DNA from 3 places in the Nocardia sp. IFM 10818 genome. Region 1 is predicted to be linked to each of the others. Evidence: riboswitches for the same ligand, from Rfam matches in the RefSeq annotation. Region 1 holds a riboswitch; each other region holds the start of a gene.
The links. A riboswitch is a leader RNA that binds a small molecule or an ion and turns the genes downstream of it on or off. The one in region 1 is predicted to bind S-adenosylmethionine.
Positions count from the first base shown of each region.

Region 1 (10,168 bases):
GCAGCGGGGTGGCGTCCTCCATCTGCTTCTTCATTTCCGGTTGCTGCGCAACGACATCCAGGGCGGAGGTGAGAGTCGAGCCGACCGCGATGGCATTGACCCGGATGCGCGGGGACAGGTCGGTGGCGGCGAGACGGGTCCAGTGCGCCAGCGCGGCCTTGGCCGTGCCGTAGGCGAGGTAGCCGCGACCGGGCACCCGGCCGAGGGTGGAGGTGATGTTGACGACCGAGCCGCCGCCGGCGGCCAGCAGGTGCGGGGTGGCGGCCCGGGTCAGGGCGTGCGCGGTCGTGACATTGAAATGAAAAGCCTGATCGAGGAATTCGGCGCTGGTGGTCAGGAAGGTATTGGGCATGGTGCCGCCCACATTGTTGACGACGATGTCGAGGCGGCCGAGATTCGCGGCCGCGGCCTCCGCGAAGTCCTTCAGCGTTCCGGTGTGCGAGAGATCGCCGGGGAAGGTGAAGGCGCGACGGCCGAGGGCGCGCACCTTGCCCGCCACCTCATCGAGCTGGGACTCCGTGCGCGCGGCGATGGCGACATCGGCGCGCGCCTCGGCGAGGGCCAGGGCGGCGGCCGCGCCGATGCCGCGGCCCGCGCCGGTAATGACGGCCACGCGGCCGTCCAGGCGGAATTTGTCCAGGATCATCGAGCGGTCCTTCCGATATGACGACGGTCACAGGTAGCTTTAAGAATTAGTTCTTAACTGTCAAGGAGAAGTTCTTCAACCGCTGCTGGGCAGGCTAGTCTGCACGCATGGCAGTCACCGAAGCGCGAGAGCGGATCATCGAGGCCGCCGAGCGGCTGATCGCCGAACGCGGGCAGGCGGTGCCGCTGCGCGATATCGCGGCGGCCGCCGGGCAGCGGAACAATTCGGCCATCCAATACCACTTCGGTTCGCGCGACGGCTTGATCGAAGCCGTGGTGGAGCACCGGCTGGCCACCCTCGAAGTGCGGCGGCTGGAACTGCTTGCGGAACAGACGGGTTCGGCGGCCTCCGTGCACGGACTGCTGGAAGCGCTGGTGCTGCCCATGTTCGAGCTGAACGAGCGGTACGGGATCAATCACTACGCGCGATTCCTGGAGCAGATCCACACCCACCCGGCGGTGACCGATGCCGCGAACCTGGCCAGCGAGGCGCGCACCTCGGTCCGGGTGATCATGCAGCGGCTCGGCGATGAGCTGACGGAATTGCCGCCGGGCGTGCGCATCCGGCGGTTGCGCACCCTGCCCACAGTGCTTTTCGCGCTGCTCGCCGATCACGAACGCGCTGTCGAGGCGGGCCGGATCGAGGCCGCGGATATGCGAGCGCGCATGGAGATCATCGATATGCTCGCGGGCGTGCTGCTCGCACCCGTCGGCGATCTGGCAGCGCGCCGCGGGCCCGGCTACCGTTGATGTTCGTGGACACCAGGTCAGCGCCCGTGAACGACAATCCGACCCGGCCCCGCTGGGTCGGCGTGGGCATGCCATTGCTCGCGGGCGCGGCGGTGGCGGGCGGACTGGCGCTGCTGCATTTCCGGGATCCGCACGCGGAAGGGTCGTACGGGTTCTGCCCGTTCTACGAGCTGACCGGGCTGTGGTGCCCGGGCTGCGGGGGACTGCGAGGGCTGCACAATCTCACCGACGGGCGGATTCTCGATGCCGTCCACAGCAATATCCTGATCGTGCCGTTGCTGCTGGGCTTCGCCGTGTGGTGGGGATCGTGGCTGGTGCGCGGGTGGCGCGGGGGAACGATTCCGCGACTACCTCAGGTGCTGCCGAAGAAGGCCATGTGGATCACGCTGGCGCTGCTCCTTATATATACGGTCGTCCGGAATACGCCGTGGGGGAGCTGGCTCGCGCCGGTTTGATGGCATGCTCGGGTTATGGCCGACACGTTGAAAGAGCGCGTGCGCGCGAAATTGATCCGGCAGCTGGAAGAGGACGGTCCCGCCGATCCGGAACAGGATGATCCGCGCGAGATCTCGGTGCGCGACGACCTGGATCTGCTGAACGCGGTGGCGGACGACGATCCCTTCGTCGAGGAACTCGCCGCCCGCTATCTGGTGCCATAACCCGACTCTCGGGACTCTCAGGGGGCTTCGCCCCCTGGCCCGTCAGAACCCGCAGGGCGCTGCTCCCGCATCGGTATTCGCGAAAGGGCGGGTCTCGGGGACGGGGTTCCAATGGCCTTCGGTGCGGGCGTAATTCCAGCTCGGGCCGTTCTCCACCAGGGTGGCGACGGCGTCGATCAACCGGTCCACGTCGGCGGCGGTGGTGCCCAGGCCGATGCTGGCGCGCAGGGCCGCGTCCACGCCGAGGCGGGACAGCAGCGGGTGGGCGCAGAAGCGGCCGTCGCGCACGCCGATGCCGTGTTCGGCCGAGAGATAGGCGGCGACCTGTCCGGGTTCGAAGCCGTCGATGGTGAAGGCGACAATGCCGACGGCGTCGGTGCTGTCCCGGAAGATGCGCAGGAACCGCACGCCCGGAACGGTTTTCAGGCCATAGCGCAGGCGGTGGGTGAGGTACCGCTCGTGCTCGAGCACGGTCGCCTCGTCCAGTCCGGCGAGGGTGTCGCAGGCCGCGGCCAGGGCGGCCACGCCGAGCACATTGGGGGATCCGGCCTCGTGGCGCTGCGGGGCGGGGGCCCAGTCGGCGCCGTCGGCGGTCACCGAGCGCACCGCGCCGCCGCCGGCCAGGTACGGCTCGGCGGCATCGAGCCAGTCGCGGCGGCCGACCAGCACGCCCGCGCCGAAGGGGGCGTAGGCCTTGTGGCCGGAGAAGGCGAGGTAGTCGATGCCGGTGGTGCGCAGGTCGATGCGGCGGTGCGGGGCCAGCTGGGCGGCGTCGACCAGGATGCGGGTGCCGCACTGGTGCGCGATCCAGGCCAGGCGCTCCAGCGGGAGCAGTTCACCGGTCACATTCGAGGCGCCCGTGATCGCCAGCAGCGCGGCGGGCTTGCTGCACAGCTCGGCGACAATGCGCTGGATGGTCTCCTCGATGGTGTCGGCAATGGGCACCACGCGGCGGCCGTGGCGGGTCCACGGCAGGAAGTTGGCGTGGTGTTCCACATCCAGGACCACGGTGTCGCCGGGCACGCAGGAGGCGAGCAGGTTCAGCGAATCGGTGGTGTTGCGGGTGAAGACCACGACCTGATCGTCGGCGGCGTTCAGGAAGCGGGCGACCGAACCGCGGGCGGATTCGTAGCAGTCGGTGGAGATGCGCGAGGCGTAGCCGGCGCCGCGGTGCACGCTGGCGTAGGTCGGCAGCAGTTCGGCGATCCGGTCGGTGACCTGCTGCAAGGCGGGGGCGCTCGCCGCGTAGTCGAAGTTGGCGTAGCGAATGGCGCCGCCCTGCACGAGGGGCACCTGGAGGTCGCAGCCGGAGACGGTGGCGAGAGCGGCACAGGTCTGGTCGGCGAAAGCAGTCATCACGAAATCCCATCGGGCCAGGGACACGCGATCGAAATGATCGAGAGTCCGCGCTTGCCGCGCCCGGTTTTGGGCTGCGGCCTGGTCGTCACCCGGAGCACCCCACCGCGGAGGAGGGTTGCCGACCAGCTAGCCGGGGCTTTGCGCTGGTACTCATGACCTGGTTTGAGAGGTTGGCAGACGGCTGGGAGCCTTGTCAACCCCGTCCGGAAAATCATCCGAAAGTTGGATCGCCGGGACCGCAAAGTTCGAATCGCGAGATCGTTGCTGACGCGTACCCTCGAAGGAGAAGTTAGGGTAGCCATACTTCGGCGCCCCGGAGTTGATGACGAGAGGTTGCGAGCACCATGTCGATGCAGGCCGACAGCACGGACACCGGCACCCCGTTCTCGACCCTCATCCGCACCGCGACCGAGCGGCAGCACGAAGAGGCCGAACACTCCACCTTCATGCGCGACCTGCTCGGCGGCGCACTCGGAGTCGAGGCCTTCTACCGCTACACCGCGCAGCTGTGGTTCGTCTACGCCGCCCTGGAGAAGCATTCCGCCGAGCTCGCCGAGAACCCGGTCGCGGGGCCGTTCATCCGGCCGGAGCTGGCCCGCCTGCAATCCCTGGAGGCCGATCTGGCCCACCTGGGCGGGGCCGGCTGGCGCGACGAGCTGACCGCGCTGCCGGCCACCGCCGCCTATGCCGCCCGCATCGAGGAGTGCGCGCGCAGCTTCCCGGCCGGGTACGTGGCCCACCACTACACCCGCTACCTGGGCGATCTCTCCGGCGGACAGGTCATTCGCGGAACCGCCGAGAAGCTGTGGGACCTGCCCAAGAAGGGCGACGGCGTGCGGTTCTACGTCTTCGACGGCATTTCGAATCCCGCTGCGTTCAAACGCGAATACCGCGAGCAGCTCGATCAGCTGCCGGTCGGCGGTCCCGAGGTCGAGCAGGTGCTCGACGAGGCGCGGCTGGCGTTCACGTTGAACACCGAGGTGTTCCGTGAACTGGGCGCGGAGTTCGCCGCCTAATTCCCTTGCCCTCGCGGCGGCGGTGCGCTGCCATGGAGGGGTGAGCCTTCCGCTGCTGCTGAGCTTTATCGGGCTGTGCCTGGTGCTGTCGCTGACGCCCGGGCCGGATTCGTTTCTGGTGCTGCGGTTTTCGATTATCGGGCGACGACCGGCGGTGGCCGCGGCGATCGGGTCGGCGCTGGGCGGGATCGTCTGGGCGGTGGTGGTCGCCGCCGGGGTGGCGGCGCTGCTGGAGCAGTCGGCCACGGCCTATCGGGTGCTGAAGGTGGTCGGCGGAATCTACCTGGTGTACTTGGGGATTCGCGCCTTCCTGGAATATCGCCGCAATCGGGCCGCCCGGGAGGCGGAGGTCGCCATCGACGCGCCGCGGGACGATGTCACCGTTCGCTCGGCATTCGCTGCGGGATTGCTGTCGTGCATTTTCAATCCGAAGGTCGGATTGTTCTACCTCGCGGTGCTGCCGCAGTTCCTGACCGAGGTGACCTTCGCGAACACCCTCGCGCTGGGCGCCATCGAAGCCGCGATCGCCGCGGTCGAAATGGTGCTGCTGGCGGTGGCGGCCTCGCGGGCGGTGGCGCTGCTGCGCAGCCCGCGCGTGCGGGACCGGCTCGAACAGCTCAGTGCCGGAATCCTGGCGGCGCTGGGCATCGGAACCGCGTCCTCGGCGGCCTGATCAGCGGGCGGATTCAGTCGGAGATCTCGGCGCGGTGGTAGGCGCCGTTGTAGTAGACCAGCGGTCCGGCCGACGGCGCGTCCTCGGTATTGTCGTGCACCCGGGTGACCAGACCGACCACCAGGGTGTGGTCGCCGATGGGAATGAGCTGATGGACCGTGGCGCGCACCCAGATCGGGGTGCCGTGCAGCACCGGTTCGCCGGTGTCCAGGGTGGTCCACAGCGACCGATCGCTGAACCGCTCCTCCGCGGCCCGGCTGAACCGCTGGGCCAGATGCTTCTGATGCTCGCCCAGGAAGTGCACGACCAGCGATTCGGCCCGCAGCATGGCGGCGATGCTCGACGAGGTCTCGGCGATATTGAACGAGATGAACGGCGGTTCCGCCGAGAGCGAGGCGAACGAGGTGGCGGTGAAGCCGATCGGCCCGTCCGCGGAGTTCAGCGTGACGATGGTGACGCCCGCCGGATAGTGCCGCATCGCGGCCCGATATTGCTGCGCGGTGATACCACTCAGATCGTCGGGCACATGTAGCTCGGCGCCGGGCGTCGCAGAATCGCTCATGGGTGCACCTCGCTGGCGCTCGGCACACCCATGCGCGATGCGCGCTGTGTCAATGGTTCGCTCGCAAGCTCGCTCACGTTTCGAACCTACGTGTCCGGGCGCCGGGTTTATTCCCCACTGTGCGAAATCGCTCAATCCATATCGATGGCCAGGCCCGCGGTGATCCGGACCAATTCGCCGAAAGTCGTGCGGAAGAGCGTGTTCGGATGCCCGCCCGCCGCCCACAGCTCGGTATGCCGCGACAGCGCGGTGTCGATGTAGGTGGGCAGGTTGACCGGATGCCCGACCGGGGCGACGCCGCCGATGGGCTGGCCGGTCAGCTCGCGCACCATGGCGGCGGTGGCGCGGGTGAGCCTGCCCTCCAGCCGCCGGCCGGTGTGTTCCAGGTGCACCTGGTGGGCGCCGGAGACGAGCAGCAGTACCGGATCCTCGTCGAGCAGGAAGACCAGGGATTTGGTGATCGCGCCGACGGGCACGTTCAGGGCCCGGGCGGCCTCGGCCGCGGTGTGGGTGGGCTGCGGTTGGGTGATGATCACCCCGTGATGGCCGCGCGCGATGAGCGTGTCCGAAACCTTGGCGGCGACGGGTGGCAGGGACCTGCGCATGGCACCAGGGTAGAGCGATTGCGGTGGATGTGCGGGTTATCAGTATTCGGGATAGCCCTCCTCCGGGCCGAGCATGCGCGCCAGGCGCGCGCGGGTGATGCGTTTCAGCTCGGCGCCGGTGCGCCCCGAAATGAACTCGCGGGCACAGGAATCGAAGACATTGTCCAGATCGGCGGCGGAGAGGGCGTCGAGTTCGGCGGCCGCGGCGGTGTGTAGTGCGGCGTAGCCGGGATAGGGACGGCCGTCGGCGATCTTGGCCGCCCAGGTGACACTGCAGCAGCATTCGTAGAGGGCGTGGATCGCGCGGCGGCGGGGCAGGGTGTTGAAGCGGTCGAGGCCGATTCCGTGATGCATCAACATCGGGACCTCCACACACGGGGAGTGCATTTGCGGACGGGTTTCATGGTGCGTCCGCGAGGTAGCCGGAAACCAGTGCGGCGCATCAGATTTAGCACAGGATTTACACCCCCCGGCCGGGCCGCCCGCACCCCCGATACGCTGGACCGATGACCGATTGGAAGGCTTTCGAGGTCGAAAGCAAGGACCACATCGCCCAGGTGACGCTGACCGGTCCCGGCAAAGGCAATGCCATGGGCCCGGACTTCTGGCGTGAGCTGCCGCTCATCTTCCGGGAGCTCGACGCCGATCCCGAGGTCCGCGCCATCGTGCTCACCGGTGCGGGCAAGCACTTCTCCTACGGCCTGGACCTGCCGGCCATGAGCCCGATGTTCGGGCCGCTGCTGGGCGGGCCCGCGCTCGCCGGGCCGCGCACCGACTTCCTGCGGCATGTGCGGGAGATGCAGGACTCGGTCACCGCGGTGGCGGACTGCCGCAAGCCGGTGATCGCGGCGGTGTCCGGCTGGTGCATCGGCGGCGGGCTGGATCTCATCGCGGCCGCCGATATCCGGCTGGCCAGTGCCGACGCCCAGTTCAGCCTGCGCGAGGCCAAGGTGGCCATCGTCGCCGATATCGGTTCGCTGCACCGGTTGCCCGGGATTATCGGCGAGGGGCATCTGCGCGAGCTGGCCTACACCGGCAAGGACATCGACGCCGCGCGGGCCGAGAAGATCGGGTTGATCAACGACGTCTACGCGGATCGGGAAGCGGTGCTGGACGCGGCGCACGCCCTGGCGCGGGAGATCGCGGAGAACCCGCCGCTGGTGGTGCAGGGCATCAAGGATGTGCTGGATCAGCCGAAGGCGGGCAAGGTGGCGGACGGTCTGCGGTACGTGTCGGCCTGGAATGCGGCGTTCCTGCCCTCCGAGGACATCACCGAGGCGATCCAGGCGGTCTTCGAGAAGCGCAAGCCCGACTTCAAGGGGAAGTAAGAAGCCCAACTCTCGGGAACTCTCAGGGGCTCCGCCCCTGAAACCCCGGCCCGCAAAAGGGGCATGCACCTCCGGTTCCCGGCCTATCGTGAGGCTGGGGGCTGGAGGTCCGCTATGGCTACATCCGAGATTCGTGAGTCCGCTTCGGGCGAAGGGGGTTTCACGCATCGGCAGATCATGGTGGTCCTGAGCGGGCTGCTGCTCGGGATTCTGCTGGCGGCGCTGGATCAGACCATTGTGTCGACGGCCATCCGGACCATTGCCGATGATCTCGACGGGTACGCGCTGCAAGCCTGGGCGACGACCGCGTACCTGATCACGGCCACGCTGGCGACGCCGCTGTACGGGAAACTCTCGGATATGTACGGGCGCAAGCCCTTCTATCTGGCGGCCATTTCGATATTCCTGCTCGGGTCGCTGCTGTGCACGTTCTCGCAGTCGATGTACGAGCTGGCGGCCTTCCGGGCGGTGCAGGGGCTGGGCGCGGGCGGGCTCATGTCGCTGGCGCTCACCATCATCGGGGATATTGTCAGCCCGCGCGAAAGGGCGCGGTATCAGGGTTATTTCCTGGCCGTCTTCGGAACTTCCAGTGTGGTCGGGCCGGTGCTGGGCGGATTGTTCGCGGGGCAGCAGAGCATTCTGGGCATTGCCGGGTGGCGGTGGGTGTTCCTGGTCAATGTCCCGATCGGGCTGTTCACGCTGCTGGTGGTGACGCGGGTGCTGCGGCTGCCGGCGCGGGAGCGATCACGCGATCGCGTCGATTACTGGGGCGCGCTGGTTCTGATCGTCGGTCTCACCCCGTTGCTGATCGTCGCCGAGCAGGGGCGTGAATGGGGTTGGGGCAGTACGAAATCAGTGATCTGCTACGTGATCGGCGCGGTCGGTGTGGCCGGATTCGTGGCGGTGGAGGCGGCATTGGGGGAGGCCGCGCTGATTCCCTTGCGAATCTTCGCCAATCGTACTTTCGCGCTGGGTGTGGTTATTTCGTTCGTGGTGGGCGCGGGCATGTTCGGCGGAATCCTGCTGCTGCCACAGTATTTGCAGGTGGTGCGGGGCTCCAGCCCGATGCTGGGCGGCCTGCAGATGATTCCGATGGTGTTCGGCATCATGATCGGCTCGGTGTTCTCGGGCCAATTGATCTCGCGCACCGGGCATTACCGGATCTTCACGATTCTGGGTGCGGCGCTGGTGACGTTGGGACTGTTCCTGCTGCACTATCTGCGCTTCGACACCGAGTTCTGGATCGTGGCGCTGTTCATGATGTGTGTCGGCTTCGGGCTGGGAAATCTCATGCAGCCCCTGATTCTGGCCCTGCAGAATGCGTTGCCGCCCAAGGATATGGGCGTCTCGACGGCCGCCGCGACCTTCTTCCGGCAGATCGGCGGGACGCTGGGGGCGGCGGTGTTCCTGTCGATCCTGTTCGCGCGGCTGGTTCCGGATATCCGCGACGAGCTGGCCGCGACGGGCCGGGACGCCTCCGGCGTCGAGCGGGTGCTCAGCGACAGTTCGATTGTGCAGCAATTGGATCCGGCGCTGGCGCGGCCGTTCCAGGTGGGGTTCGCGGAATCGCTGTCGACGGTGTTCCTGACCACGTCGGCGGTCACCTTGGTCGCGCTGGTGCTGGTGCTGTTCTGGCGAGAAGTCCCGCTGCGCACCACCGCCGGATTGTCGGCCCCCGAATGACGACGGTGGGGGCGCGGTAATCCGCGCCCCGACCATGCCTGCGGGACCGCCTCAGTGGCCGCCCTGCTCCTTCAGCCGGGCGTAGGCCTCGGTGACCAGGCTCTCGGCCTTCTCGCGGCCCTCCCAGCCCTCGACCTTGACCCACTTGCCGGGCTCCAGGTCCTTGTACCGCTCGAAGAAGTGCGCGATCTCCTTGCGCTGGAACTCCGGGATGTCCTCGACGTCCTGGATGTGGTTCCAGCGCTTGTCGCCGGCGGGCACCGCCACCAGCTTCTCGTCGGTGCCGGCCTCATCGCTCATGATGAGCACGCCGACCGGACGGGCCTCGACCAGCACACCCGGGAACACGGGCTCGGGCAGCAGCACCATGCAATCGAGAGGATCGCCGTCGCCGCCCAGGGTGTCCTCGATGTAGCCGTAGTCGGCCGGGTACATCATCGGCGTGTACAGGTAGCGGTCCAGCCGCACGCGTCCGGTCTTGTGATCTACCTCGTACTTGTTGCGCTGACCCCGGGGGATCTCGATGGTGACGTCGAACTCCACGTCATCTCCTTCTTCGGTGGGCGGTATGGCTGCCGACTCGCCAGCTCGTTCGGGGGAACGACTGCGCAACGAGGATAGTGTGGTCGGGGGTCGTGTGGGTGCGGCAGGGACTTCTCGGGCAATACCGAACCACGGGTATCAGGGAGTAGCGGCAGGTGGCAGGTCGGAACAAACAGAACATCGGTGGGCTGGAGGCCAAGCGTCGTCGCAGAACCTGGATCGTGGTGTCATCGGCGCTGGTCGTGGTGTTGGTGGCGGCCGCGGCCGTGGTGTTGACGGTGAAACCGTGGACGGAGGAATTCCGCCACGGCGGCTTGACCATTGCCGCCCCGCCATCGCCGGTGC
Region 1 is NZ_BAAHJH010000001.1:508,968-519,135, forward strand. It holds gene ACYQ5L_RS02445 (SDR family oxidoreductase) at 1-646, opposite strand, end outside; gene ACYQ5L_RS02450 (TetR/AcrR family transcriptional regulator) at 754-1,395, shown strand; gene ACYQ5L_RS02455 (DUF2752 domain-containing protein) at 1,395-1,850, shown strand; gene ACYQ5L_RS02460 (hypothetical protein) at 1,866-2,054, shown strand; gene ACYQ5L_RS02465 (aminotransferase class V-fold PLP-dependent enzyme) at 2,097-3,410, opposite strand; SAM riboswitch class IV at 3,456-3,571, opposite strand; gene ACYQ5L_RS02470 (biliverdin-producing heme oxygenase) at 3,758-4,429, shown strand; gene ACYQ5L_RS02475 (LysE family translocator) at 4,470-5,102, shown strand; gene ACYQ5L_RS02480 (flavin reductase family protein) at 5,116-5,664, opposite strand; gene ACYQ5L_RS02485 (YbaK/EbsC family protein) at 5,796-6,269, opposite strand; gene ACYQ5L_RS02490 (2-oxo-4-hydroxy-4-carboxy-5-ureidoimidazoline decarboxylase) at 6,309-6,629, opposite strand; gene ACYQ5L_RS02495 (crotonase/enoyl-CoA hydratase family protein) at 6,776-7,597, shown strand; gene ACYQ5L_RS02500 (MDR family MFS transporter) at 7,712-9,280, shown strand; gene ppa (inorganic diphosphatase) at 9,332-9,823, opposite strand; gene dacB (D-alanyl-D-alanine carboxypeptidase/D-alanyl-D-alanine endopeptidase) at 9,979-10,168, shown strand, end outside.

Region 2 (10,168 bases), 840 kb from region 1:
TTGCAGCCGCCGAGCACATTGGTGGCGATGACACACCATTCGCCGGTATCGATTGCCGCACCCGGCCCGACGATGCCGTCCCACCAGCCGGGCTGGGCGTGATGCACGTCGGCCGGGCCGACCACATGCGAATCACCGGTCAGCGCATGCTCGACCAGAATCACGTTGTCGGCATTCGCGGAAAGTTCGCCCCACCGTTGCACGGCCAGCGTCACGTCCGGAATGACGGCCCCGTTCTCCAGCCGCACCGCCCCGATGGCAATACTGCCGAGCGTCCCGTCGGACGGCGGGAGCAGAGCTTCCGCCGTCTCCCGCACCGTGCTCGATTCGATGTTCACGATCACCGTGCCGCCGCCGTCAGTCCGGCCCGCAGATCCGCCAGGATGTCCTCGATCCCCTCGATGCCTACCGCGAGACGCACCAGACCAGGCGTGACGCCCGAAGCGAGCTGCTCTTCGGGAGTCAGCTGGGAGTGGGTCGTCGACGCCGGATGGATCACGAGCGAGCGCACATCCCCGATGTTAGCGACATGGCTGTGCAGGACCAGCGCCTCCACGAACTTCTTGCCCGCGTCCACGCCGCCGGCCAGCTCGAAGGACACGATGGCGCCGACGCCCTTGGGTGCCAGTTGTTTGCCGCGCTCATACCAGGGCGAGCTCGGCAGGCCCGCGTAGAACACCGACTCCACGCCCGGCGCGGTGGCCAGGAATTCGGCGACCGCCTGGGCATTGGCCACGTGCCGCTCCACCCGCAGGCTCAGCGTCTCGATGCCCTGGCTGATCAGGAAGGCATTGAACGGCGATACGGCCGCGCCCAGATCGCGCAGCAGCTGCACGCGCGCCTTGAGCGCGAACGCCGGCGCGCCGAGATCGGCGAAGACCACGCCGTTGTAGGACGGATCGGGGCTGGTGAAACCCGGGAACCGGGACTGCCCCTCGGCATCGCGCACGGTCCAGTCGAAGGTCCCGCCGTCCACGATCACACCGGCCACCGCCGAACCGTGCCCGCCCAGGTACTTGGTGGCCGAATGCACCACGATGTCCGCGCCGTGCCGCAGCGGCTGGATCAGATACGGCGTGGCCACCGTGTTGTCCACGATCAGCGGTACGCCCGCCGCGTGCGCAACCCCGGCGATGCCCGGGATATCCAGGATCGAGCTGCTCGGGTTCGCGACGGTCTCGCCGTAGAACGCCTTGGTATTGGGCCGCACGGCCGCCCGCCACTGCTCCAGGTCGTCGGGATCCTCCACGAAGCTGACCTCGATGCCCAGCTTGGGCAGCGAGTAGTGGAAGAGGTTGTAGGTCCCGCCGTACAGGTGCGGGCTGGACACGATGTGGTCGCCCGCCGCGGCGAGATTCAGGATGGCGAAGGTCTCCGCCGCCTGCCCGGAGGCCAGCAGCAACGCCGCCACACCGCCTTCCAGGGCGGAGATGCGCTGCTCCACCACGTCCTGGGTGGGATTCATGATGCGGGTGTAGATATTGCCCGGCTCGGCGAGCCCGAACAGCGCGGCGGCGTGATCGGTATCGCGGAAGGCGTAGGACGTCGTCTGATAGATCGGCAGGGCGCGGGCCCCGGTGGCGGCGTCGGGCGCCTGCCCGGCATGGATCTGCTTGGTGTCGAAAGACCAGTCGGCCGGGTCGATGGGCGCGGTCGAGTCACTCATGTCCTGCTCCAAGAAAAAGGTCGCCGAAAGGCGGAAGTCTGACGTTATCGAGAAACGAATAGGCTTCGACAACAACACATTTCGGGTGGCCTCCTACGTTGCGCTTGCACTCGTCCCTCGAGTGCCAGGTCCTCACCCGGAGCACCCCACCGCAGCTGGAGGGTTGCCGATCAGCGAGCCGGGGCTTGTCGCTGATGCTCTTGACCTGAGCGAGATTCTAACTGCCGGATCCGGAACTTCCCGCAGTGGGGCCGGACACACTCGGAACCGCGCACACCCGGATGTACTCCGCATAGGCGGTGTTCACGTGATTCACGCAGTGCGCGGCGATGGCTTCCAGATCGTTCCCGTCGAGCAGTTGCCGCAGGCTGTCCTCCTTGCCGGCGTGGCAGATGACCTGCCAGATCGACAGCAGCAGCTGCACCGAGAGCGCATCGGGCGCGGCCCCGAGCCGCTCCGCCAGCACCCGCGCGAGGGCGGCCTGTTCGAAGGAGACGGATTCGAAACTGCGGGCCCGCACGGTGGGGTTGTCCAGGATCAGCCGCTGCATCTGCTTGAACTGCTCGAAGGAGATCGGTTCGCCCTCGGTGAGGATGCGGTCGATCACCGCGAGGAAGCTGGCGCGCAGCGCTTCGAGTTCATTGCCGGTGCGCGGCTGGGCGGCCAGCGCCTCGGCCTGCGCGCCCTCGAAGTCCTCGATGAGGCCGACCACGATGGCCTCTTTCGAGTCGAAGTACCGGTTCACGGTGCGCGGCGAGACATCGGCCGCGTCGGCGATCTGCTCGACGGTGGTGGCGTCGAAGCCCTGCTTGTCGCACAGCCTCAGGGCGACCTCGATGATCCGAGACCGCGTCTGCTGCTTCTTGCGCTCCCGGAGTCCGGTCCGGGTGGTCGACGTCGACAAACCGAGCATCGGTCCAGTCTAGCGATACTTCGCGCGATTGTGACCTCATCTGACAACTGTCGCAACGCGACAGATTTCTCTTGACGACATTTGTCGCCCGATGACACGATGACTGCACTGCCCGGCAACCGAGGAGATGACCATGACCAGCGGGATCGCGGCGCTGGACGCCGACCGGAAACCAATCGAGACAACGACTTCCACCCGCTGGTGGGCGCTGGGCGTACTCGCCCTGGCGCAGCTGATGGTGGTGCTGGACGTCACCATCGTCACGATCGCGCTGCCCTTCGCGCAGCAGGATCTGCACATCAGCGACGGCGACCGGCAGTGGGTGATGACGGCCTACACGCTCATCTTCGGCGGCCTGCTGCTGCTCGGCGGGCGGCTGGCCGACTATCTGGGCCGGCGCCGGATCCTGCTCATCGGCCTGATCGGCTTTGCCGCGGCCTCGGCGCTGGCCGGGCTCGCGCAAACGGGCTGGCAGCTGTTCGCCGGGCGCGGTCTGCAGGGCGCGTTCGCGGCGCTGCTGGCGCCGGCCGCGCTGTCGCTGGTGTCGGTGACCTTTCCCGAGGCCAAGGAGCGCGCCCGCGCCTTCGGCGTCTTCGCGGCGGTCTCGGCGGGCGGGGTGGCCATCGGGCTCATTGTGGGCGGCGCGCTCACCGAATACGCGGACTGGCGCTGGACGCTGCTGATCAATACGCCCTTCGCGCTGCTGGCGGTGCTGGGCGGACTGGCCTTCGTGGTCAAGGACGTGCCCGAACCGCGCACCGGCGGCTACGACCTGCCCGGCGCCGTCACGGTCACGCTCGGATTGGTCTCGATCGTCTACGGATTCAGCCGGGCGGCCGACGACGGCTGGCTGGCGGGCACCACCCTCGCGCTGCTCGGCGCCGGGCTCGCCCTGCTGGCCGCCTTCGTGGCCATCGAGCGTCGTTCCGTGAATCCGCTACTGCCGCTGCGTATTCCGGGTGAGATCAATCGTGGCGGGTCGTTCCTGGTGGCCTTGCTGGTCCCCATCGCCATGTTCGCCATGTTCCTCAACCTGAGCTTCTACCTGCAGATCACGCTGGGCTACTCGGCGCTGAAGGCGGGCGTGGCCTTCCTGCCCTTCCCGATCGGCATCGTCATCGCCGCCGGCCTCACCAGCGCCGTCCTGCCCCGTCGCGGGCCGCGGCCGGTGCTGATCGCCGGCGCGCTGCTCGGCGTGCTGGGTCTGCTGTACCTGTCGCGACTGGATTACGGCGACGGCTACGCCACCAGCGTCCTGCCCGCCATGATCCTCATCGCCCTCGGCATGGGCCCGATCTTCGTGGCCATGCAGACCACGGCCCTGCATCAGGTCGACGAGGCCGACTCGGGCGTGGCCAGCGCCCTGCTGAACGCCGCCCAGCAGGTCGGCGGCGCCATCGGCACGGCCCTGCTCACCACGATCGCGGTCCAGGTGGCCGAGAGCTACGCGGAGAACAACGCCACCGTCGACAATCTCGCCGCCCGCGCCGCTATCCACAGTTATGACATCTCGTTCCTGATCGGCGCCGGTTTCTTCATCGCCACCATCCCGATCATCTGGCTGATGATCCGCGACAAGCCCGAGAATCTGCTCGAAGGCCCCGAGTACGTGCACGTGGGCGTCTGATATCCGCCTTCTACGGCAGTGCGCACCCGCCATCGGAGTCGGTGGCGGGCGCAAGTCGACGGCAAGTCGTTGTGAGTGGGAGCGGGTTTCAGTGGATGCATGACGACTCTGATGACAGCCGAACCCACCACCCGCGACCCGGATACCCGATGGCCCGCATACGCCCTGATCGCGGGCGGGGTGCTGTGGTCGATCGGCAATGGCCTGCATCCCCTGGAACATTCGGAAGCGGCCGAGCGGGCGGCCACCTGGGTGGCGGCGCACCTCACCTTTACCGCGGGTTCGGTACTGCTGGCGGTGGGTCTGCCGGTGGTGACGGCGTTGTGGCGCGGCGACCGCCGCTGGGCGACCGCGGGGCAGCCGGTCGTCGCACGTGGTTGGGCGGCACGCGTTTCCGCCCTCTCCGGCGCGTTGATGTTCCTCGGCTTCGCGGTGACCGTGCCGATCGGCTCCTACCACGAGGTCTTCGTCGCCACCGAGCTCGCACACCACGATCAGGCCCGCATCGAAGCGGCCGCGCTACCCGTGACCGGCCCGCTCGCCGCCGCCCTGCTCCTCGGCTGGCTGCTGCTGGCCATCTGCGCCCTCGCTGAGCCGAGGCCCGGCCTCGGTCGTGTTTCCGGAGCGCTGCTGCTGCTCGCGGTGTTCGCCATGGCGGCCGCGGAGGGCTTGCCCGGCCCCGAGGGCCTCTGGATCATCCCGGGCACCATCGTGGTCGGAATCGCGCTGGCGTCAGCCGGATTCCGCAGTCTGCGCCGGCCTGCCACCCGCTGACCGGGGCCGGTCTCGCACCTGAGGACCGCGGCCGGGCTCGCGGGACCGAACCGGGAACGGTCGCCGCACCGTGGTCGTAGGTGGCGATCGTTAGCAATGGGCAGCCGCGAGACGATGATCTCTCCGTGGTGTATGTGGGAGTGCTCGGCGCGTTGCGGGTCGAAGTCGACGGGCGGGCGGCCGCATTGCGCGGGCCGATGCAGGGCGCGGTGCTGGCGCGGCTGGTTTCGGCGGGCGGCGAGGTGGTCTCCGCGGACCGGCTGGTTGAGGACCTGTGGCAGGGCGAGCCGCCGCCGAAGGCCGCGGCGGCCCTGCAAGCGCACATCTCGTATCTGCGCCGCGCCCTGGAACCCGCCCGCCCACCGCGCGCCCCCGCTCGCGTGCTGATCTCGCAGTCCCCCGGCTACGCACTGTGCCTGCCGGCCACCGCCGTGGACGTCTGGCATTTCGAGGAACTTGTCGCCGCGGCCGCCGCCCATCCGGACCCGCGCGCCCGCCGCCGCCTGCTCGGCGATGCCCTCACCCTCTGGCGCGGCCCGGCCTACGCCCCGTACGCCACCGCTGGCTGGGCCGCGCCCGAACTCGCTCGCCTCACCGATATGCGCTGGACCGCAATGGAACAGCGCGCGAGCGCAGCCCTGGAACTCGGACGCCCCGACGAAGCGGCGACCGGCCTGCACCGCCTGGTCGAGGAACACCCCGAACGGGAGGAGGCCGTGCGCCTGCTGGCCCTGGCCCACTACCGCGCGGGCCGCCAACTGGAAGCCCTGGCCACTTTGCGCCGGACCCGAACGATTCTCACCGGCGAATTCGGCGTCGACCCGAGCCCGCCACTGCGCGAACTGGAATCGGCCATCCTCGCCCACGCCCCGAACCTGCTCCCACCGGTACTCACCGTGCACGCGGCCGCGCCCCATGGCCCCGCCACACCGCAGCAGTCCGATCGGCACGAGCCGGGGCAATCTCCGACCGCAGGATCGGCCGCGCCGCACGAGTTCGTGGTCGGGTACCTCGAACAGCGTGCCGTGGTGGCGGCCGCGGCGCGGGAAGCCACGGCCGGCCGGGTGCGGCTGGTGTGGGTCGAGGGTGAGGCCGGAGCCGGAAAATCCACGGTGGCGCGGGCGATCACCGAGGAACTTCGGGTGGCGGGGTGGACGGTGGCGATGGGGCATTGCCCTGAAGTGGACGGGGCTCCGGTGGCATGGGCCTGGGTGCAGTTACTGGGCGAACTGGGCGGCGGCGCGGGCGGGCAGGCGGGACCGTTCGAGATCGCGCGGGCCGTGACCACGCGGTGCGGCGAGGTCGGGTGGCCGGTAGCGATGATTCTCGAGGACACGCATCGTGCAGACGGGGCAACCCTGCAGATCCTGCGCCAGGTGGTGGCCTGGCTGGCGGAGAGCCCGGTGCTGATCCTGGTGACCTTGCGCGGATCCGAAGCGGGAGAGGAGATTCGGGCCACGGCGGCGGCACTGGCAGCGGTCACGGCAGCGCGCCCGGTGCTCAGCGGGTTGGACGGGGAAGCGGTGCGGTCGGTGGCGGCGGCGGCCGGGATGCGCGGAATCGACGACACCACACTGGCATTGCTGCGCGCTCGCACCGGCGGTAACCCGCTGTTCGTGCGCGAACTGGCCAAACTGGCTGCCGCGGAAGGCAATCTGCACGCTCTCCCGATCGCTGTACGTGATGTGCTCGGCCGTCGCATAGACCGCCTCCCCGCGGGCGCGACCCGAATGCTCCGCCTGGTCGCCGTCTGGGGCGACGACATCGACTTCGACCTCCTGCTCGACCTTTCCGGCGAACCTGAGGACACCTTGATCGACTGGATCGACACCGCCGTCGTCGCCGGCCTGCTTCGTCTCGGCCGCACCGGCCGAATCAGCTTCGGCCACGCCCTGATCCGCGACACCGTCTACGGCAGCATCCCCGCCCTCCGCCGCGCCCGCATGCACTGGTCCGCCCTGGAAACCCTGGAACGTACCCGCGCCCCAGACCTCGACGCCCTCGCCCACCATGCCCTCGCGGGCCTGGGAGTCCGCATCGGTGCGACGGCGGAACCAGCCGCCAGCGCCGCCCTCGATATCACCGACACTGCCCTGAGTGGCGGCACGGCAACGGGTTCGGCTACCGATCCAGCAAGGGCTACGGCTGCTGGCGTGCGCGTGGTGACCGCCCCCGCCGAGGGCGTGAGTGCGGACTGGGGTTTCGGTGGGAGCTCGGGGATGACAGTGCGGGGACTGGGTCACGTGGTCGCGGCTGCGCGGCATTGCGAAATACGGGGTGCGCGCGCTGATGCGGCGCCCTTGTGGCGGGCCGCGCTGGAGTTGTACGACCGCGTGGGGGAGGACGGGGTGGATCGGCGGGGGGAATCGCTTCGGGCGCGGTGCGGGCTGGTGACCGCCTTGGCGTACAGCGGGAATCACGAGGCTGCGCGGGTGATGTGGCGGCGGGCGCTGGATTGGGCCGAGACCCTGGAGATTTCGGTGGACACGGCGGTGGGCGTGACGGTGGAGGGGGATACCGGGTCGCGGGTGATCGGCGCGTCGGTACCGGCGGCTGCGGAGGCCGTGGTGACCGTGTTGACGTGCTGGCGGGCGCCGGTGATCTGGTCGACGCGCACTCGCAGGGAGCCGGATCAGCGGATGGCGGATGCGTTGGCCGACGCCTTGCGGGGGCCGGTGCGCGCGTCGGATCGGGTGCGGCTCTTGGTTGCAATGGTTTTCGAGACCGAGGGCTGGGACGATGCCCGGGCGCGGGATGCGGCAGGGGAGGCGCTGGGACTGGCGCGGACGCTCGATGACGACGAATTGCTCTGTGCGGCTTTGAATGCGCGGGCGTTCATGGCGCTCGGTCCGGATCTGTGGGATGAGCGGGCCCCGCTGGCGGAGGAGCTGCTGCGGGTGTCGGAGGCGGCGGGGCTGGTGGAGTATCGGGCGGTGGCGCACTATCTGCGGTTCCTGATCGCGGCGGGGGACGGCGATCTGGTGGGGGCGCGGCAGCAGGTGGAGCTGGCGCTGGAGTGCGCGATCGGCGGGCAGTTGAATCAGCTGCTGGGTGTGCTCCATCTGTTCTCCGCCGTGCTGGCGGTGCTGCGCGCCGATTACGCCGCCGCCGAGGCGATCTACGCGGAGTTCAGCGCCGCCATGGTGGCCTCGGGCAGTGCGAACGGGGCGGAGATGCTGCTGGTTTCCGGTATGGTGCTGGGCTGGGCACGGGGCGATCTCTCGGGCGCGGTCGAGGAGCTGGCGCAATTGCACGCCGTCGCACCGCATCTCATCTCCGGCGTGTACGCCTGCGCGCTGCTGGATGCCGGGCGGGCCGACCGCGCCCGGGAAGTCTTCGCGGAGGGGCACCAGGTCAACCGGGACTACTATTGGTCGGCCCTGTCGGTCTTCCAGGCCCGGGCCGCGGTCGCCCTGGGTGATGTGGCGGCGGCTCGCGTGCTGTACGCCGACCTGCTGCCCAGATCAGGAACCATGGCCGGATCGGACTGCGGATCCGTGGTTTTCGGCCCGATGGACGCGATGCTCGCCGAACTCGCCGAGGCCTTCGGTGACACCGTCGCCGCGGCCGGGCACCGCGCCCGCGCGGACCGCGTCACCGCGCACATCGAGGCTCAGCTCGCCCAACTCGGCAGCTGAGCGAGATCGGCCACCGCGCGTCCGCCGGATCCGGCCTGGTCATCGTGGCCGGGTCAGCCACCGGCGATCACCCGCTCGCGTTTGCGGAAGCCGCGGCCGAACAGGCTCAGCATGAGCCTCAGTGACAGCCCGCCATCGGCGGTGGCCCGCTGCCATTCGTCGGGAGTGCAGTGGCTGAACATGCGGGGGAGCTCGAAACTCATCTTCGCGCCCTTGCGGGCGGCGGCTTCGACTCTGCTCCACTGCTCGGCGCTCAGGTACGTGGTGATGACCGGGAAGACCGTGTTCTCCTCATCGGCGATGTGTTCGCTGAGCACGGTGTGCAGACGGGCGAGCTGCCCGCCGAGGCGGGCGGCGGATCCGCTGCGGGCGGTCGCGAAGGCGCGGGCGGAACTGCGGATATCGTCGAGCAGGGGGTCGAGCTGGGCGTGGTCGTCCTCGAGTTCGCGGACGTCCACGGCGTCGCCGGCGGTGGCGCGCAGCAATGGCCACAGCACCTCGTCCTCGATGGTGTGATGGTGGTGGATGGAGTCGCAGAGCAACAGCAGATAGTCGGTGACGGCCCGGGCGCGAACGGGCTGGCATTCCGCGTTTCCGACGGCGATATCGCGGGTAAGTCCTGCGAAACGTGCGGTGTCGGCGATCATGGCTCTATGGGCGAGTCGCACACCCAGCAGGTCGGGCACAGTGGTCTTGGTTGGCATGGTTTCGAGCGTGCGCCGAGTCACTTGCACCTTACTTGCGAGTAACTGAGGGCGGCTTCCCGCACAGTGGGGGCTGCCCGCGCGGTGAGGTTCATAGCAGCAGTACGCTTGTCTTGCTTGACGCCACAGCGTACGTGGACCTGGCACCACAGGCCCCGTGCCGCGCGCCATGCGTATACGTTGTCTGTTGAACAGCTGGGGTCCGCTACAAGCGGTGCTCACCGGCCGTGCAATGGGAGCACCACCTTCCTAGGAGGACACGAAGATCCATGTCCAAGATCAAGGTTGAAGGCACCGTCGTCGAGCTCGACGGCGACGAGATGACCCGGATTATCTGGCAGTTCATCAAGGACAAGCTGATCAATCCGTATCTCGATGTGAACCTCGAGTACTACGACCTCGGCATCGAGTCCCGCGACAAGACCGACGATCAGGTCACGATCGACGCGGCGAACGCCATCAAGAAGCACGGCGTGGGCGTCAAGTGCGCGACGATCACCCCCGATGAGGCCCGCGTCGAGGAGTTCGGCCTCAAGAAGATGTGGCGGTCGCCCAACGGCACCATCCGCAACATCCTCGGCGGCACGATCTTCCGCGCGCCGATCATCATCTCCAATGTCCCGCGTCTGGTGCCGGGCTGGACCAAGCCGATCATCATCGGCCGGCACGCCTTCGGCGACCAGTACCGCGCCACCGATTTCAAGGTGCACCAGGCGGGCACCGTCACCCTCACCTTCACCCCCGAGGACGGCTCCGAGCCGATCCAGCACGAGGTGGTGCGCATGCCGGAGGACGGCGGCGTGGTGATGGGCATGTACAACTTCCAGGAGTCCATCCGGGACTTCG
Region 2 is NZ_BAAHJH010000001.1:1,345,066-1,355,233, forward strand. It holds gene metX (homoserine O-acetyltransferase MetX) at 1-344, opposite strand, end outside; gene ACYQ5L_RS05835 (bifunctional o-acetylhomoserine/o-acetylserine sulfhydrylase) at 341-1,666, opposite strand; SAM riboswitch class IV at 1,762-1,872, opposite strand; gene ACYQ5L_RS05840 (TetR/AcrR family transcriptional regulator) at 1,884-2,579, opposite strand; gene ACYQ5L_RS05845 (MFS transporter) at 2,713-4,206, shown strand; gene ACYQ5L_RS05850 (hypothetical protein) at 4,306-4,980, shown strand; gene ACYQ5L_RS05855 (ATP-binding protein) at 5,106-8,618, shown strand; gene ACYQ5L_RS05860 (hemerythrin domain-containing protein) at 8,672-9,322, opposite strand; gene ACYQ5L_RS05865 (NADP-dependent isocitrate dehydrogenase) at 9,592-10,168, shown strand, end outside.
Region 2: another riboswitch for S-adenosylmethionine. It lies ahead of ACYQ5L_RS05835 (bifunctional o-acetylhomoserine/o-acetylserine sulfhydrylase); the one in region 1 lies ahead of ACYQ5L_RS02465 (aminotransferase class V-fold PLP-dependent enzyme).

Region 3 (10,168 bases), 7.5 Mb from region 1:
CGTAGGTGACGCCGACGGCGTCGTCGTAGTCCACATCCGCGGTGGAGTGCTCGAGCAGCAGTTCCAGGATGTAGTCGCGGCCGGTGGCCGACCGCGTGATGGGCCGGAACACGCCCACCCGCGGCGTGGTGGCGGCCAGTGCCTGGAGCACGCCGAGCGCCACCGTCGACTTGCCGGTGTCACCCTCGGGGGACGCGATGTACACACTGGAAACCGTGTGGGCAGCCATAGCCGCAAAGCCTACCGACCGTTATGTGCCGATTCGCTGTGGACCAGGCGACACGTGCGCTGTGCCACAGCGCGCTGATCGTTTGCCGATAGGCTCCGCGGCATGGTCGGCGCTTCCGGTCTCGACTGGGGACACGAAACGTTTCACAGCCTGTTCTGGATCGCGAAAGCCTTCGTCATCACCGCGATCGTCTTCCTTCTCGGCGCCGCCGCCATCGTGCGGTTCACCGAGTGGGGACGCATGTTCTGGCGGATCGGCGGCGGGTACTTCACCGGGCGGCAGAGCTGGCCGGCCTGGGGACTGTTCGCGGTGGTGCTGCTGCTCGCGGTCTACAGCGTGCGGATGACGGTGCTGGTCACCTACTTCTACAACGACCTGTACACCTCGCTGCAGCGCGGCGTGCAGGCGTACGCGGAAGGCACATCGACCGACCACGCGCAATCGCTGTTCTGGCAGAGCCTCGCGGTGTTCGGCGTGCTGGCCGCCATCATCGTCACCATGGGCATGGTCGCCTACTACCTGCAGCAGGCCTTCCAAATCCATTGGTGGCAATGGCTGAACACGCGCTATCTCGACGACTGGACGAGCGGGAAGGCGTACTACCGCAGCCGGTTCATCGACAAGACCATCGACAATGCCGACCAGCGCATCCAGCAGGACGTGAAGGACTTCGTGGACGGGTCCTACGCGCTGTGCTTCGGCGGCAATGTCGGGCCGTACTCGATCAGCGGCAACGGCGTCATCGGCAGCGGGCTCACACTGGTGTCCTTCACGCCCATCCTGTGGCGGCTGTCCGGACCGATCACGGTCCTCGGCACGACCATTCCCAAGGCGCTGGTGTTCGCGGCCTTCCTGTGGATCGCCTTCGCCACCGTCGTCGCGTTCTGGATCGCGAATCCGCTCATCAAACTGAACTTCTGGTTCCAGCGGCGCACCGCCGATTACCGTTTCGCGCTGGTGCGGTTGCGCGAGAACGCCGAGAACGTGGCCTTCTACCACGGTGAACGCGAGGAGCGGGAGGAGCTGGACAACCGGTTCGGCGCGGTCATCGACAATGCCTGGGCGCGGGTGTACCGGTTGCTGAAGTTCTACGGCTGGAATCTGGTGACCCAGCAGGCCGCCAATGTGTTCACCGTGGTGCTGCTGGGCCCCCGCGTCTTCGCCGGCACCACCACGCTGGGCGATCTCCAGCAGGCGGCCAGCGCATTCGGTCAGGTGCAGAGCGCGCTGTCCATGCCGCAGACCTCCTACGACGCGTTCACCTACTACCGCGCCACCCTCATTCGTCTCGACGGGCTGCGCGAGGCCGACCGCAAGGGGCGGGAGCTGCCGGTCATCGAAACCGCCGATACGCCAACCGGATTGGAGCTGGAGGAGGTGTGGGTGAGCAAGCCGGACGGCACCGAGCTCATCGCCGATCTCTCGCTGCGGCTGCGGTCGGGCGACGCGCTGGTGGTGAAAGGCCCGTCCGGCGTGGGGAAGACGACGCTGCTGCGCAGTATCGGCGAACTGTGGCCCTACACCGAAGGCCGGGTGAAACGACCGCTCGGCAATGACACATTGTTCCTGTCGCAGCGGCCCTACATTCCGCTCGGGGATCTGCGCGGCGCCCTCACCTACCCGGCCGGTCCCGGCGGGATCGGCGAGGCGCGGCTGCGCGAGGTGCTGGTCAAGGTCAACCTCGGGCATCTGAGCGACCGCCTGGACGAGGTGATCGACTGGGCGTCAACGCTTTCCCCCGGTGAGCAGCAGCGGGTCGCGTTCGCGCGCATCCTGCTGCTGCAGCCGAAACTGGCCTTCCTCGACGAGGCCACCTCGGCGGTCGACGAGGGCCTCGAATTCACGCTCTACCACCTGGTGCGGACCGAGGCGCCGGACACCGTGCTGGTGAGCGTGGCGCATCGCAGCACGGTGGACCGGCACCACACTCAGCGCCTCGAACTCGCCGGCGGCGGGCGGTGGAAGCTGTCGCCGGTCGAGCTCGCCGAGGTCTGAGCCAGGCGGAAATCCGCAGCGGCCTACGCGAGGGCGCGCAGGCGCGGCGCGAGATCGCGCTTGAACAGGTCGAGGAACCGCATCTGGTCGTGACCCGGGGCGTGGAAGACCAGGTGGTTCAGGCCCGCGTCCAGGTACGGCTTGATCAGCTCCACCGCCTGATCCGGATCGCTGGCCACGATCCAGCGCTTGGCGATCTGCTCGATGGGCAGCGCGTCGGCGGCGGCCTCCATCTCGATGGGATCGGTAATGGAGTGCTTCTGCTCGGCGGTCAGCGACAGCGGCGCCCAGAAACGCGTATTCTCCAGCGCCAGTTCGGGATCGGTGTCGTAGGAGATCTTGATCTCGATCATCCGATCGATGTCCTCCACCGTCCGCCCGGCCTTGGCCGCGCCCTCGGCCACCGCCGGCATGAGCTTCTCGGTGTAGAGGTCCATACCCTTGCCGGAGGTGCAGATGAAACCGTCGCCCGCGCGCCCCGCGTACCGGGCCACCAGCGGGCCGCCCGCCGCGATGTAGACCGGGATGCCGCCCTTGGGCACGTCGTAGATGGAAGCGCCGACGGTCTTGTAGTACTGCCCGTCGAAGTCCACCCGGTCGCCGGTCCACAGCGCCCGCATGAGCTCCACCGACTCCCGCAGCCGCGCGAAACGCTCCTTGAATTCCGGCCATTCGCCCTGGAAGCCGGTGGCGATCTCGTTCAGCGCCTCACCGCTGCCCACACCCAGCATGATGCGATCCGGGTACAGGCAGCCCATGGTGGCGAAGGCCTGCGCGATGACCGCCGGGTTGTAGCGGAAGGTCGGCGTCAGCACCGAGGTGCCGAGCTGAATGCGCTCGGTGCGCTCGCCCACCGCCGCCATCCACGCCAGCGAGAAGGGCGCGTGCCCGCCATTGTGCCGCCAGGGCTGGAAGTGATCGCTCACGGTCGCGCTGTCCAGGCCGTGCTCCTCGGCCGCCACCGCGATCTCCACCAGTTCGCGGGGACCGAACTGTTCCGCCGACGCCTTGTATCCGAGCTTGAGGTTCTTCACCTGCGCCACTCCTGTCGCCTTGCTGCGCTAGTTGTCCGGGCTGATCTCCCGGGGGTCGCGCGCGGCAGGTCGCCCGGCGCGCGGCTCGCACTCGACGATAGTCAGCTCCGGGCGCGGGTGTGTCAGGGGTCGCACCGGCAGCTGGGCCATCCGAGCCCGGGCAAACCGGACGCTAATTAGACTCGGCGGTGTGACCTCCACCGATGAACCGATCCTCTCGTACCTGACCGACATGGACGGCGTCCTGGTGCACGAGAACCACATGATCCCGGGAGCCGATCAGTTCCTGGCCGAGCTCCGCGACAACGAGATTCCGTTCTTGGTGCTCACCAACAACTCGATCTACACCGCGCGCGATCTGCAGGCGCGGCTGCGGCACACCGGCCTCGACATCCCGGTCGAGTCCATCTGGACCTCCGCACTGGCCACCGCGACCTTCCTCAAGGAACAGCGGCCCCATGGAACCGCTTACGTGGTGGGCGAATCCGGCCTCACCACGGCCCTGCACGAGGTCGGCTACGTGCTCACCGACAGCGATCCGGACTATGTGGTGCTCGGCGAGACCCGCACCTACTCCTTCGAGGCCATCACCACCGCCATCCGCCTCATCTCGGCGGGCGCGCGCTTCATCGCCACCAATCCCGATGTCACCGGGCCCTCCCGCGAGGGCATCCTGCCCGCCACGGGTTCGGTGGCCGCGCTCATCACCCGGGCCACCGGCAGGGAGCCGTACTACGTGGGCAAGCCGAACCCGCTCATGATGCGGTCGGCGCTGCGGCGCATCGGCGCGCACTCGCAGTCCAGCGTCATGATCGGCGACCGCATGGACACCGATGTGATCTCCGGCCTGGAAGCCGGAATGCGCACCATCCTGGTGACCACCGGCATCTCCACCCAGTCCACGGTCGAGCAGTACCCGTACCGCCCGACCAGCATCCTGAAGTCGGTCGCCGACCTGGTCGGCCACACCAAGGACCCGTTCGCGGCCTGAACACTTCGCGGCCGGGCGCGGATTCGACCCGCCCGGGCGCGGATTCGGCTTGTTCGAGCGCGGACTACTCGCTCGGGCGCGGGCTCTCTCCCCTTGGCGCGGGCTCACTCATTCCGGCGCGGACTCCAGCGCGTCGAGCGCAGCGGACAGCTCGGTCAGACCGTCGACGATCCGCGCCAGCCGTTCGGCGCCGAGTTCGGCCGTCAACCGGGCCGCCATCTTCGCGTGCTGCGGCTCGATCCGCCGCAGCGCCTCGTGACCGTCCTCGGTAATGGCCACGAGCTTGGCGCGCCGATGCGCCGGATTCGGCCGGTACTCGGCCAAACCCTTGTCCACCAGCAGATCCGCGATGCGCTGCACACTCTGCCGGGTAATGCCCATCGCCCGCGCGACCCCGGCCACCGGCAGCGGCTCGTGCAGCACCGCGCCGAGCACCTGCCACCAGGCCGCGGTAATGCCGGCCGGCTTGGCCAATTCCTCGGCGATGGCGAGGAATTGGCCATTGAGCCGGAACGACGTGATCGCCGCCGTACTGAACAGTTCCTGTTCGGCGTTCACCGCGCCGCCTGCTCGGCCGACCGCTTCTCCTCGTACTCGGCGAGGGCGAAGAATCCGGCCGGATCGCTGTCGGCGTAGAGCTTGGTCCACGCGTCGAGAATGTGCGGCTCGTAGACGCCGAGCCGCGCGAAGATGGCCCGGGCGAAATCGACCGGCTTGGTGCCGCTGGCGGTGATCAGATCGCCGTCGCGCACAGCGGGTTCGTACACGAAGTGATCACCGCCCGAATATCCGCTGAAGGCAAGGTATTCCGCCGCATTGCTGGTGTGCGGGCGATTATCGAGCAGGCCCGCCGCCGCGAGACCGAAGGTCGACCCGCAGATGGCGGCCACCGGCACGCCCGCCGCGAGGAATTCGGCCGCCTTGGCCGCGAATGCCGCGAGTTCGCCGCTCTCCCAGGTATCTGCGCCGGGCAGGATCAGCATGGCGCTGTCCGCCGGGGAGAGATCGGCGAGGACGACGTCCGGCACGACCCGCATGCCGCCCGCCGAGACGACCGGCTCCGCGGTCGGCCCGACCGTCTTGACCTGCCAGGTTCCCGGTTCCCGCTGCCACATCGCGCGGTTGATGTGCGCGGTGGCGTGGCCGGTCTCCCAGTCGGAGAAGGTGTCGTAGATGGCCAGGTGCACTGTCTTCATCGTCATGACAGTATCCTGTCATATTTGACAGCACACTGTCAATGAGTCGGTCCCGGAAAACGACGAAGGCCGGAACCGTCGACAGACGGTTCCGGCCTCACGGCGAAAACTCTCAGCTCAGTGCGTGATCCAGATCGCCGAGCAGATCCTCGACATCCTCCAGGCCGATCGAGATGCGCACCACGCCATCCGAAAGCCCGATGCTCGCACGGCCTTCCGGCCCCATCGCACGATGGGTGGTGGTGGCCGGATGCGTGATCAGCGTCTTCGCATCACCGAGATTGTTGGAGATATCGATGATGCGCAGGCGGTTGAGCACCTCGAAGGCGCGCTTCTTGGCCTCGTCCGCGGGCGCCGCCAGTTCGAAGGTGACCACGGTGCCGCCGCCCGACATCTGGCTCTTGGCCAGCTCGTACTGCGGATGCGAGGGCAGGAACGGGTATTTCACCCAGGAGACCGCCGGATGCCGCTCCAGGAATTCGGCGATGCGCAGAGCGGAGGCATTGGACTGCCGCACCCGCAGCGGCATGGTCTCCAGGCCCTTGAGCAGCGTCCAGGCATTGAACGGGCTCAGCGCCGGACCGGTGTGGCGCATGAGGTTCTTCACCGGGCCGTCGATGTAGTCGTGCGGGCCCAGAATGGCGCCGCCGAGCACCCGGCCCTGGCCGTCGATGTGCTTGGTGCCGGAGTAGACGAGCACATCCGCGCCGAGGTCGAAGCCGCGCTGCAGCAGCGGGGTGGCGAAGACATTGTCCAGCACCACCTTCGCGCCCGCGGCGTGCGCGAGCTCGGTGACGCGGCGGACGTCCACCAGGGTCTGCATGGGGTTCGAGGGGGTCTCGAAGAACACGGCCTGGGTGGGCACGGACAGCGCCCGCTCCCACTGCTCCAGATCCTCACCGTCGACGAAGACGGTCTCCACGCCCCAGCGCGGCAGGATCTCATTGGCCACCACGAAACACGAGCCGAACAGGCTGCGCGCGGCGACCAGGCGGTCACCCGCGCCGAGCAGTGCGCCCAGGGCGGTGAACACGGCCGACATGCCCGACGCCGTGGCGAAGGCCGCCTCGGCGCCGTCGATCAGCCGCAGTCGCTCCTCGAACATGGCGACGGTGGGATTGCCGTAGCGGGAGTAGACGAAATGCTCGATATCGCCGGTGAAGGAGGCCTCCGCCGCCTCGGCGCTCTCATAGACGAAACCCGAGTTCAGGAACAGCGCCTCGGACGTCTCGTCGTAACCGGACCGCCGGATGCCGCCGCGCACGCCCAGGGTGGCGGGGCCGACGCCCTCGGGCAGCGGCTTGTCGAACGAGCCACCGGTGATCATGACTGCCTCCAATCGACAGAGCACCATCGGCCCGCCGCCAACGCCGGAACCGCCGCCCGACAACGGGACTCGGCCCGAGAGATTGCCCTGATCATGACTGCCTCCAATCGACAGAGCACCATCGGCCCGCCGCCAACGCCGGAACCGCCGCCCGACAACGGGACTCGGCCCGAGAGATTGCCCTGATCATGACTGCCTCCACGGAAGACCATCGGCCCGCCAGCCGGTCTGGCCGCGATGCCCGCGCGCGTCCAGCGCGCCTTCGAAACCCTCGACCACATTGAACGCCGGCGCGAAGCCGACGGCGGTGGCGGCGGTGGCCGCGCCGATGGACCGCTGACCGGACCGGCAGATGAAGATGACCGGCGCGTCCGAGTCGGCGGCGCGATCGGCCAGCGCCTGCTTCAGCTGATCCACGAACCGGGCATTCGGCGTGCCGCTGGTGTCCACCCACTCGATGAGCGCGGTCGGCCGGCCGATACCGCTGGTGTCGGGCACGCCGACGAATCGCCATTCGGCTTCGGTGCGCACATCCACCAGCACCGCATCCGGATTGTCCCGCAACAGTTCCCACGCCTGTTTCGGCGTGATGTCACCCGCGTAGCTCACTTCGAACCTCCTGTGAATCCGCACTTGCCGCACCATTTTCCGGTGCGCGGCCAGGTCGTCACCCGGAGCACCCCACCGCGGAGGAGGGTTGCCGACCAGCCAGCCGGGGCTTGACGCTGGTACTCATGACCTGGGATGAGAGTGCCTGGGCCGGAGCCCGGCTGTCAAACCTTTCAGTCGCAGACCAGCCAGCGGCTGCCGGACCTGGTGAAGGTCCAGGTCGCGGTCCGTTCCGCGCCATCGGCCCGGTAGGTGACCTGCGCGGTGGCGCGATCACCGGTGATCACCGGATCGTCGAGGCGCACGAATTCGAACTGGACGCCCTCGTCACGAGGGTTGCTCAAGGGTGAGCGGTTCTCGTCGAAGCCCTGGCACACCGTATTCGGATCCAGGACGTCGGTGCCGCTGCGGGATTGGGTGAAGGCGCTGGCGGCCACCGCGAGCCGGTCGCGGTCTGTGACATTCTTCTCAACCGGCGACACCAGGGCAGCGACCACAATGCCGATGATGACGACCAGGATTACGCCCGCAGCCAGCAGGAACGGCCACAGTGAACGAGTTTCGCTCTGGCTGATTTTAATTGGCTGATCGGATTGGCCGTCATCGCTCATGACTAGATCATGCCTGGTCGGAATGGGTGCAATGACCGCGACACCGGGTACTCACAAGCAGGAGGGGCCGCCGGTGGCCGGCACACCGACGCGGGGGACAATCCAGACGCACGATTAGAATCGGCACAATTCCCGCAAAAATGCGGGAATTACCAGAACCACGCAGCAACGCCGCAGCGTCGGGGGTTCCGATCCAGGCACCACCCGCAGCCAGGCCATCAACTTAGCCTAAGCTAAGAACGAAGGCCGCAGGCCGACGACACGTAGCTCCAACCAGAGGGTGCGCATAAGAATGACCGAACAGAGTGCAGCGACCCGCCCGCTCCGCATTGCGATCGTGGGCGCCGGCCCCGCGGGCATCTATGCCGCCGACGCGTTGATGAAATCCGACGCCGAGGTGAGCATCGACCTGTACGAGCGGATGCCCGCTCCGTTCGGTCTCATCCGCTACGGCGTCGCACCCGACCACCCGCGCATCAAGGGCATCATCACCGCCCTGCACAAGGTGCTCGACAAGCCGCAGGTCCGCCTGCTCGGCAATATCGACTACGGCGTCGACATCACCCTCGAGGACCTGCAGGGCTTCTACGACGCGGTCATCTTCTCCACCGGCGCCAATGCCGACCGCGCCCTGGAGATCCCGGGCATCGACCTGGACGGCTCCTACGGCGCCGCCGACTTCGTGTCCTGGTACGACGGGCACCCGGACGTGCCGCGCACCTGGCCGCTCGAGGCCGAGAAGGTCGCCGTGCTCGGCGTCGGCAATGTCGCCCTGGACGTGGCGCGCGTGCTCGCCAAGACCGGCGACGAACTGCTGCCGACCGAGATCCCGCCGAACGTCTACGAGGGCCTCAAGGCCAACAAGGCCCTGGAAGTGCACGTCTTCGGCCGCCGCGGTCCCGCGCAGGCCAAGTTCACCCCCCTCGAACTGCGCGAGCTCGACCACTCGCCGACCATCGAGGTCATCGTCGATCCCGAGGACATCGACTACGACGAGGGCTCGGAAGCGGCCCGCCGCCATTCCAAGCAGGTCGACATGATCTGCAACACCTTGGAGCAGTGGGCCATTCGCGATGTCGGCGCCCGCCCGCACAAGCTGTTCCTGCACTTCTTCGAATCCCCCGCCGAAATCCTCGGCGCGGACGGCAAGGTGGTGGGCCTGCGCACCGAGCGCACCCAGCTCGATGGCACCGGCAACTGCAAGGGCACCGGCGAGTTCAAGGACTGGGACATCCAGGCCGTGTACCGCGCGGTCGGCTACCTGTCGCAGAACATTCCGTCGCTGCCGTTCGACGACCAGGCCGGCACCGTGCCCAATGAGGCCGGTCGCGTGCTGATCGACGAGGATGCCGACGGCGCGGCGCGGTACCTGCCGCAGACCTATGTCACCGGCTGGATCAAGCGCGGCCCGGTCGGTCTCATCGGCCACACCAAGGGCGACGCCAACGAGACCATCGCCTGCCTGCTCGACGACGCCCCGACCTTCACCCCGGCCGCCAAGCCGGAGCCGGAGGCCGTGACCGAGTTCCTGGAGGCCAAGGGCATTCCGTTCACCACCTGGGCCGGCTGGTACCGCCTGGACGCGCACGAGCGCGCCCTCGGCGAGCCGGAGGGCCGCGAGCGGGTGAAGGTCGTGGAGCGCGAGGACATGCTGCGCGCCAGCGAGCCGGACAAGGTCGGCAACTAGTCCACCCCACCCCTGACCTGGCCCAATAAGCCAGGTGGACAAGGGCTTCGGCACTTGTCACCGTTCTGAGGCATGCTGATCACGTGTTCGATGCCCATGTCCATATCATCGATCCGCGGTTCCCGCTGATCGAAAACGAAGGCTACCTGCCCGACCCGTACACCATCGGCGACTATCGCGCGCGCATGGCGCGGTTCGATATCGACGGCGGGGCCGTGGTCAGCGGGTCCTTCCAGGGCACCGATCAGAGCTATCTGCGCGCGGCCCTCGCCGAACTGGGCGAGGGCTGGGTGGGCGTCACCAACCTGCACGTGGACGCCTCCGACGCGGAGATCATCGAACTGGACCGGGCGGGCGTGCGCGCGGTCCGGTTCAACCTCAAGCGCGCGGCCCTCGACATCGTCGGGCTCACCATGCTCGCGTTGCGCGCCTACGACCTGGTCGGCTGGCATGTGGAGCTCTATATCGACGGGTCCATGCTCGGCTCGC
Region 3 is NZ_BAAHJH010000001.1:8,013,460-8,023,627, forward strand. It holds gene pta (phosphate acetyltransferase) at 1-229, opposite strand, end outside; gene ACYQ5L_RS37130 (ABC transporter ATP-binding protein/permease) at 332-2,224, shown strand; gene fgd (glucose-6-phosphate dehydrogenase (coenzyme-F420)) at 2,248-3,258, opposite strand; gene ACYQ5L_RS37140 (HAD-IIA family hydrolase) at 3,449-4,249, shown strand; gene ACYQ5L_RS37145 (MarR family winged helix-turn-helix transcriptional regulator) at 4,358-4,807, opposite strand; gene ACYQ5L_RS37150 (DJ-1/PfpI family protein) at 4,804-5,445, opposite strand; gene ACYQ5L_RS37155 (O-succinylhomoserine sulfhydrylase) at 5,558-6,772, opposite strand; gene ACYQ5L_RS37160 (rhodanese-like domain-containing protein) at 6,959-7,381, opposite strand; SAM riboswitch class IV at 7,397-7,512, opposite strand; gene ACYQ5L_RS37165 (Rv0361 family membrane protein) at 7,555-7,992, opposite strand; gene ACYQ5L_RS37170 (FAD-dependent oxidoreductase) at 8,285-9,679, shown strand; gene ACYQ5L_RS37175 (amidohydrolase family protein) at 9,763-10,168, shown strand, end outside.
Region 3: another riboswitch for S-adenosylmethionine. It lies ahead of ACYQ5L_RS37160 (rhodanese-like domain-containing protein); the one in region 1 lies ahead of ACYQ5L_RS02465 (aminotransferase class V-fold PLP-dependent enzyme).